Regions from separate parts of the Inquilinus ginsengisoli genome, predicted to be linked through region 2. Evidence: riboswitches for the same ligand, from Rfam matches in the RefSeq annotation. Region 2 holds a riboswitch; the other holds the start of a gene.
What was found. A riboswitch is a leader RNA that binds a small molecule or an ion and turns the genes downstream of it on or off. The one in region 2 is predicted to bind S-adenosylmethionine.

Region 1: another riboswitch for S-adenosylmethionine. It lies ahead of E9232_RS03010 (hypothetical protein); the one in region 2 lies ahead of metZ (O-succinylhomoserine sulfhydrylase).

The regions. Positions count from the first base shown of each region.
Region 1 is NZ_JAVDPW010000001.1:644,026-648,433, reverse strand. It holds gene phaC (class I poly(R)-hydroxyalkanoic acid synthase) at 1-1,397, shown strand, start outside; gene E9232_RS03010 (hypothetical protein) at 1,613-1,891, opposite strand; SAM-I-IV-variant riboswitch at 1,937-2,046, opposite strand; gene E9232_RS03005 (hypothetical protein) at 2,115-2,321, shown strand; gene ligD (DNA ligase D) at 2,465-4,408, opposite strand, start outside.
Region 2 is NZ_JAVDPW010000009.1:190,857-195,264, forward strand. It holds gene E9232_RS24945 (aconitase X) at 1-822, shown strand, start outside; gene E9232_RS24950 (aconitase X swivel domain-containing protein) at 815-1,261, shown strand; gene E9232_RS24955 (hypothetical protein) at 1,266-1,622, shown strand; SAM riboswitch at 1,715-1,791, shown strand; gene metZ (O-succinylhomoserine sulfhydrylase) at 1,832-3,046, shown strand; gene E9232_RS24965 (SH3 domain-containing protein) at 3,198-3,602, shown strand; gene E9232_RS24970 (DUF4344 domain-containing metallopeptidase) at 3,686-4,408, opposite strand, start outside.

The sequences.
Region 1 (4,408 bases), on a different contig from region 2:
CCGCGCGCTGGCTGCAGGGGTCGGTGCGCGAGGTCGAGGGGCTGGACGCCAAGACCGCCAAGAAGGTCGATTTCTACACCCGCCAGTTCATCGACGCGATGGCGCCCTCCAACTTCGTCGCCACCAACCCCGAGGTGCTGCGCAGCACCCTGGAGTCGCGCGGCGAGAACCTGGTCAAGGGGCTGGAGAACATGCTGGCCGACCTGGAGCGCGGCCGCGGCGAGCTGGCGATCAGCATGACCGACCGCGACGCTTTCGAGATCGGCCGCAACATCGCCCTGACCCCGGGCAAGGTGGTGTTCGAGACCGAGCTGATGCAGCTGATCCAGTACGACCCGGCCACCGAGACGGTGGCGCGCCGGCCGCTGCTGGTGATCCCCCCCTGGATCAACAAATTCTACATCCTGGACCTCAAGCCGCAGAACAGCCTGATCCGCTGGGCGGTCGAGCAGGGCCACACCGTCTTCGTCATCTCCTGGGTCAACCCCGACGGCCGGCTGGCGGGCAAGAGCTTCGCCGACTACATGCTCGAGGGGCCGCTGGCGGCGCTGGGCGCGATCGAGCAGGCGACCGGCGAGCGCGAGGTCAACGCCGTCGGCTACTGCCTGGGCGGCACGCTCTTGGCCAGCACCCTGGCCTGGATGACCGCCAAGGGCGACGACCGCATCAAGAGCGCCACCTACCTGACCACCCTGACCGACTTCACCGATCCCGGGGAGCTCGGCATCTTCGTCGACGAGGAGCAGCTGCAGGCGATCGAGGCGCGGATGGCCGGCAAGGGCTATCTCGAGGGCGGGGCGATGGCGTCGACCTTCAACCTGCTGCGCGCCAACGACCTGATCTGGTCCTTCGTGGTCAACAACTACCTCCTGGGCAAGGACCCCTTCCCCTTCGACCTCCTGTACTGGAACAGCGACACCACCCGCATGCCGGCGGCGATGCACAGCTTCTACCTGCGCAACATGTACCAGGAGAACCGGCTGGCGCAGCCGGGCGGGATCAGCCTGGCCGGGGTGCCGATCGACCTCGGCACGATCAAGACCCCGACCTTCATGCTGTCGACGCGCGAGGACCACATCGCGCCCTGGGCCTCGACCTATGCCGCGACCCAGCTGTTCGGCGGGCCGGTGCGGTTCTGCCTCAGCGCCTCCGGCCACATCGCCGGGGTGGTCAACCCGCCGGCGGCGAAGAAGTACAGCCATTGGGTCAACACCCGCACGCCGAAGAGCCCCGAGGCCTGGCTGAAGGCGGCCACGGCGGTGGAGGGGTCGTGGTGGCCGGAATGGCAGAAATGGGTGGCCCGCCACGCCGGCGGCCAGGTCCCGGCCCGCCAGCCCGGCGACGGCAAACTGACCCCGATCGAAGACGCCCCCGGCCGCTACGTCCGCGCGGCGTGAGCCGTCGCGATCCGCGCGGCGTAATTTGGGAGAGGCCGGGGCCACCCCCTCACCATCCCTAAGCTGTCATGCCACGGCTTGCCCCCGGATCAAGTCCGAGGGGTGGCATCCAGGGGCGGCCAGAGCGGCTCTCGGTGGCCCCTGGATTGCCCGGTCAAGCCGGGCAATGACAGCATAAGGTGCGATACCGTTCCGGGATCCCAAAGACCGTTCTGTTACGCGGCCAGCTCCGCCGCCACACCATAGGCCCGCCGCAGGTCGCCCAGGCGGTCGCCCGGCAGCACGCGGTCGAGATGGATTTCTGGGCGCACCGCGGCGCGGGCGATGACGACGCGGTAGAGATGGGTCCACAGCCCGGCGCCGCGATGGACCACGCCGTAGAGGATCTCGCGCCGGTCGGGGTCGTGGCGGCCGGGACAGGGGCGCTCGTCGAGCCGTTCGACGGTGTCTTCGGGGCCGGCGAGCGGGATCTCGGCGGGGCTGATCTCGGACATTTAAAAACCCTCCATCGCGGTTGCGAGGAGGGCTGACGCGCGGCTTTCGACCCGTTTGTTTGCCGGTCTGGCCGCATCGCCCCTCTTGCGAGGAGCCACCACCTTGCCCGGGAGGCAGGTTGGCGTGGGCGTCAGCCCAGCTCTGGATGCGGGATCGGGTTTAACGCGGCGCCCGGCGATGCGCAAGAGGGATCGGCGACGCACTGTCCCGACCTGCAAACACATGCTCCCGGAGATCGATCCGGTGCTGGACCCTGATGTGCTGGACCGCCCGCTGGGCGAGGCCGCGGCCCGGCTGTGCCGGCAGCTGGGCATCGAACCCGACTGGAGCCCCTGGGCGGAGGAGGACTGGGCGGAGGCCGAGGCCCGGGACAAGCCGCCGGGGTCACCCTATGCCGGACAGCGACGCGCAGGGCCGGAGACGGGGTAAAGGGCGGATTTTTCGAGGCCTTCCCCTCTTTCGTCATTGCGAGGAGGCGCAGCCGACGAAGCAATCCATGCCAGGCGGCGCCATGGATTGCTTCGCTGCGCTCGCAATGACGACGGTGGGGATGGTGAGGCCGTGCCACCCCCTCAGGCCGCCTTCTTTCCCTCCAGGCGCTTGATCGCGCCGTCCAGCGGGCGGGCGGCGGCGTCGTAGCCGTCCCACGCCTTGCTCTTGGCCAGCAGCGCCGGCACGGTGCGGAGGGTGTAGCGCTTGGGGTCCAGGTCGTGGCGCACCTGGTCCCAGGTCAGGGGCATCGACACCGTGGCGCCGGGCCTGGCCCGCGGCGACAGCGGCGCCACCGCGGTCGACATCCGGTCGTTGCGGAGATAGTCGAGGAAGATGCGGCCCTCGCGCTTGGCCTTGGCCATGGTAACGAGATAGCGGTCCGGCTGGTCCTCGGCCATGCGGCGGCAGACCTCGCGGGCGAAGGCCTTCGCCGCCGGCCAGTCGACGCCCCGCGCCTTGGCCAGCGGCGTCACCACATGCAGCCCCTTGCCGCCGGTGGTCTTGCAGAACGGGACCAGGCCCAACGCCTCCAGCCGGTCCTTCATCTCGCGCGCGGCCTCGACCACCGCGGCGAACTCGACCCCGGGGCCCGGATCCAGGTCGAACACCAGCCGGCCGGGCCGGTCGGGTTCGCCCGGCCAATTGTTCCAGGGGTGCAGCTCCAGCCCGCCCGACTGCGCCACCGCGGCCAGCCCCTCGATGCGGTCGATCTGCAGATAGGGCTTGCGGTCGCCCGCCACCTTGACCAGCGAGATCAGGCTGGAGGTGCCGGGCATGGCGTGGCGCTGGAAGAAGATCTGGCCGCCGATCCCGTCCGGCGCCCGCAGGATCGAGCACGGACGGCCCTGGATGTGCGGCAGCATCCAGGGCCCGACCGCCTCCAGATACAGCGCCAGATCCTGCTTGGTCACCGGCTTGCGGTCGCCGGCATCCGGCCACAGCGCCTTGTCGGCATGGGACAGGGCGACGCCCATCACCACCGGCTTGCCGCCGCTGGTGGCGCGGCCGCGCGCCGGAGCGGCGGATTTGGCCGCCACCGGCTCCGCCAGCTCCGCCCGCGGCGCCGGGGCGTCGGCCTCGACCTCCGCCGCCGGCTTGTCCTCGCGCAGGCCCTTGAACGCGGCTTGGCGGACCATGCCCGACCCGGTCCAGCCGGCGAATTCGATCTCGGCCACCAGCTCGGGCTTCACCCAATGGATGGTCTTGTCGCCGCGGGGCGCGCGAGGGCCGGTGAAGGGCGAGGTTTCGGCCTCCACCGCCTGCAGCTTCGGCAGCAGCCGGGCGACCTTGGCGGCGCCATAGCCGGTGCCGACCCGGCCGATATGGACGAGATGGCCGCCGCGATGGACCCCGACCAGCAGCGAGCGGAAGCGGTTGCCGGTGGTCGACCAGCCGCCGATCACCACCTCGTGCCCGCCGCGGCACTTGGCCTTGGTCCAGCGGTCGGTGCGGCCGGATTGGTAGGCGGCGTCGAGGCGCTTCGAGATGATGCCTTCGAGCGACAGCCGGCAGGCCGAGCGCAGCACCGCGTCGCCGGCCTCCTCGAAATGCTCGACATAGCGGATGGCGGAGGTGGCGTCGGCCCCCTGCCCCGCCAGCAGCTCCTGCAGCCGGCCCTTGCGCGCCGACAGCGGATCGGCCCGCCAGTCGCGGCCGCCCTCGAACAGCAGGTCGAAGGCGAAGAAGACCAGATCCTCGGTCTTGCCCTCCGACAGCGCCACCTGCAGCGCAGCGAAATCCGGATGGCCGTTCTCGTCCAGCGCCACCACCTCGCCGTCGATGATGGCGTCCGGCCAGCCCTTCGCCGCCGCGGCGATGGCGCCGAACTTCTGGGTCCAGTCCAGCCCCTTGCGGGTCTTCAGCGTGGCGGTGCCGTCCTCGATCCGCAGTTGCGTCCGGTAGCCGTCGAATTTGATCTCATGCGCCCAGCCGCCGCCGGTCGGCGGCCGGTCGACCGACTGGGCCAGCTGCGGCGGGATGAAATCGGGCATATCCGCGGCCGGCGCCTTGCGGGTCCGCGCCGC
Region 2 (4,408 bases):
GCCAATTCGGTGCTCGGCGCCCGCACCAACCGCTATGGCGACTTCGTCGACCTCTGCGCCGCGCTGACCGGCCGGGCGCCGCATGCCGGGCTGCATGTCGCGGCGAACCGGTTCGGCCAGGCGGTGTTCGAGCTGCCGGATCCGGCCGTGGTGGGCGTCGGCCACGACATCTATTTCGCCCTGGCCGGGCTGGTCGTCGGCGGCGCCACCGGCGCGGCCATCCCGGTGCTGACCGGCCTGCCCGCCGACAGCACCGAGGACGAGCTGAAGGCGCTGGGCGCGGCCGCTGCCTCGGCCGGCGCGGTGGCGCTGTTTCACGCCGTCGGGGTGACGCCGGAGGCGCCCAGCCTCGCCGCGGCCCTGGGCGACAGGGCGCCACAGCGCACCGTGCGGGTCGCGCCGGCCGAGCTGCTGGCGATGCGGCGCAGGCTCAGCGCGGCACAGAGCGGCGAACGGCTGTCAGCCGTCTGCCTCGGCACGCCGCATTTCTCCGAAGCCGAGTTCGACACGCTGGGGCGGCTGCTGGATGCCCATCCCGGGCCGCTGCGCTGCGATTTCTACGTCAACACCAGCCGCTTCGTGCTGCAGGCGCTGGAGCGGTCCGGCCGCCTGGCGGCGCTGCAGGCGCGGGGCGTGCAGCTGGTGACCGACACCTGCACCTACATCACCCCGATCCTGCGCCAGGTCGGCGGGGTGGCGATGACCAATTCCGGCAAATGGGCCCATTACGCCCCGGCCAATATCGGCGTGCGCGTGGCCTATGGCAGCATGGCCGAATGCGTCGCCTCGGCCCTGCGCGGCACGGTGGTCTTCGATGACTGACCCGGTGACCCGCATCCCGGCCGCGACGGTCGAGGCCGGAGAGGCGCGGGGGCTGCCGCTGGCGTTGTCCGCGCCGCTCAGCTTCTGGGGCGGCTATGATTCCGCAAAGGGCGTGATCATCGAGGAGAGCCACCCCGATCGTGGCGCGTCGCTGCGCGGCCGGGTGCTGCTGATGACCCGCGCCAAGGGCTCCAGCTCCAGCAGCAGCGTGCTGGCCGAGGCGATCCGCAACGGCACCGGTCCGGCCGCCATCGTGATGCTGGAGCGCGACCTGATCATCGCGCTGGGCGCCATCGTGGCGCGTGAGCTGTACGGCCTGGTGGTGCCGATCGCGGTGGTCGCGGCCGAGGACTGGCCGCGCCTGGTACAGGTGGGGGCCGAGCTGACGGTGCAGGCGGAGGAGGGCGGCACCGCTACCGTCTCGTGGCGCGGGGGATAGGACGATGAAGACATGGGGCGTGCTGGCCTTTATCGGCCTCGTGCTGACCGCGGCCGTCCTGTTCCTGCGGCATGACCTCCGGGGTTGGACGCCGGCCGACCCCGGCAATCCGGCCGCTATGGTCGAACCGGCGCTGCCGGGGGCGGCGGCCTTCGCGATCGGTGACTGCGTCCCAGGCACCGTCAGCCCCTGGGACACTCCCACCGCCGCGGAATACTCCGGCAGCGCGACGGTCACGGTGCTCACCTGCCGCAGCCGCTCGAGCGCCATGACGATCGGGCTGGCCTACCTCGCCGTGGCGGTCGCCGCGCTCGTCATCCTGGTCGCCGCGTGTCGGCGCAGGGAAAGGGCAGGCGCCTAGGTCTCGGGCTGCGTCCGGTCGCCGCAACGGTGTTCTGCGAAACGCATTGCCCGGGCGCCGATTTGCCGATAAGTCTTGGGTTCGCCGTCTTTCGGGACGGCCGTGGTGATTTGAGCCGACCGGCTTGCGGCCACGCTAATCTTCGCTAAAAGGTCGGTTGCGCGCAGATCCCGCACGCACCGCCTCCGGTCGAGTCGAGGAGTCGGTGAATGGATCGAGACCAAGCCCCGCAGCTGCCCGAAGACGAATTCGGACCGGAAACCGCGCTGATCCGCGGCGGCGTCCGACGAACGCCGTATGGCGAGACCTCCGAGGCGATCTTCCTGACCTCGGGCTTCGTCTACGAGTCCGCCGGCGCGGCCGAGGCGCGCTTCGCCGGGGACGAGCCGGGTTTCGTCTATTCGCGCTACGCCAACCCGACGCTGGAGGTGCTGGAGACGCGGCTGGCGCTGCTGGAAGGCGCCGAGGGCTGCCACGTCACCGCCAGCGGCATGTCGGCGGTGTTCACCGCCCTGTTCTGCCATCTGCGCGGGGGCGACCATGTGGTGGCCAGCCGGGCGCTGTTCGGGTCCTGCTTCTTCATCCTCAACGTCATCCTGCCGCGCTATGGCATCACCACCACCTTCGTCGACGGTGGCGACCTGGCGGCGTGGGAAGCGGCGATGCGGCCGAACACCCGGGCGGTGTTCCTGGAGACGCCGGCCAATCCGACGCTCGACATCGTCGACGTCGCTGCGGTGTCGAAGATCGCCCATGCCGGCGGCGCCCGCGTCTTCATCGACAACGTCTTCGCCACGCCGCTGGGCCAGAAGCCGCTCGAACTCGGCGCCGACGTGGTGATCTATTCCGCCACCAAGCACATCGACGGCCAGGGCCGGGTGCTGGGCGGCGCGGTGCTGTCGGACAAGAAGTTCCTGACCGACGACTTCCTGCCCTATTACCGGCACACCGGCCCGGCGATGTCGCCGTTCAACGCCTGGGTGCTGGTCAAGGGGCTGGAGACGCTGGGCCTGCGGGTCGAGCGCCAGGTCGCCAACGCCGACCGCCTGGCCCGGCTGGTCGAGGCGCATCCCGGCGCGAAGTCGGTGCGCTATCCCTGGCTGGAAAGCCATCCGCAGCACGCGCTGGCGCGGCGGCAGATGAAGAACGGCGGCACGCTGATCGCCTTCGACCTCGGCACCAAGGCCGCCGCCTTCGCCTTCCTCGACGCGCTGCGGCTGGTCGACATCTCGAACAACCTCGGCGACACCAAGTCGCTCGCCACCCACCCGACCACCACCACCCACCGGGCGATGGAGGCGGCGGACCGCGCCGCCATGGGCATCACCGAAGGGCTGGTGCGCCTGTCGGTCGGGCTGGAGGGGGTCGAGGATCTCGAGCGCGACCTGTCCCGCGGCCTGGACGCGGCCAAGCGAGCCGGTTGACCGGCCCGACTGCTGATTCGACTGGCCGGCCCAAAGGGCCGGGCGGGCAGGGTGAGGCAAGGCGCCGCGTCCGCAGTTCCCGGCGACCGGATCGGCGTCCTGCTGCGTTGTGACGAACGAAGGGGGATATCCCATCCCTGGAGTTCGAATGATGAGATGGAAGCTTGCCCTGGCCGCCGCTGCCGGGCTGGCCGTCGCCGCCCTGGCGGCGCCGGCGGCGAATGCGGCGCCTGGATACACGACAACCTCGCTCAGCCTGCGGGCCGGCCCCGGGCGGGACTACCCGGCGGTCCTGAGGTTGCGGCCCGGTACGCCGGTCGAGATCTTCGGCTGCCAGCGAGGCTGGGACTGGTGCGACATCGGCGTTGGGCCGGATCGTGGCTGGGTATCCGGACGCTTCCTGCAGGCCGATTTCCAGAGCCGCCGCCGTGGCCTGGTCGAGGTCGCCCCGCAGATCGGGGTGCCCTTGATCACGTTCGACTTCGGCCATTACTGGGGCGACCACTATCATGGTCGTCCCTGGTTCACCGATCATGACCGTTGGGGCCACCGGTAACCAGTCGCTACCCGTACCGATGAAAAGGGCGGCTCCTGCGGGAGCCGCCCTTGCATGGACAGTAGGACTGTCGGGCTGGGGATCTACTTCCCCAGCGTCTTGTACGGGTCTTCCGGCTCAGCCTCCTGCTGGGGCTGCGCTTCGGCCGTGTCGCCCTGGACGCCCGAGGCGAAATGCGGGATCAGCAGGGTGCTCCAGGCTTCGAAGATCTTGACGGTCTCGGCGCGGCAGCGCCCCGCCCGCGCCTCGGGCAGCAGTCCGTTCTGCACGATCTCGGCATACCGTTCCGGGTCCCGCCCGTACAGGATGCACAGCAGGTTGAAGTAGCGCTGCTCGCTCAGCGAATGCTCGTCGGCGTAGCGCGCCATGCCGTCGTCCTGGCCCCCGCCACCCTGGAGCGAGAACCACAGCGCGACCAGCTTGAGGTTGGCGACGACCTGGTCCGTCGATTCCTGGTCCCAGTTGTTCAGCATGATCACCACCGCCGCCAGCTGGTCGACCGCGTCCTCCTCCCGACCCGTCGAAGGCAGGGCCAGGATGTCGATCAGCGCGTGACCGGTCTCGTGCAGCATGATGAAGCGGAGATTCTGCTTCACATAGGCGGTCTGGAAGTCTGAGCCGCCGCCGGTCTTCTTGGCCAGGGCATGGCCTTCCCGCACCAGGGAATCCACCATTTCGTAGCACAGCACGATGGCCGAATTGTCGGGTGAGTAGAAGGCGTTCACCGTCCCGCATTCGCCGGCGACGAACTGCAGCGGGCGCGGCATCTTGAACATGCCGTCCATGGCGCTGATCTCGGGGATCTG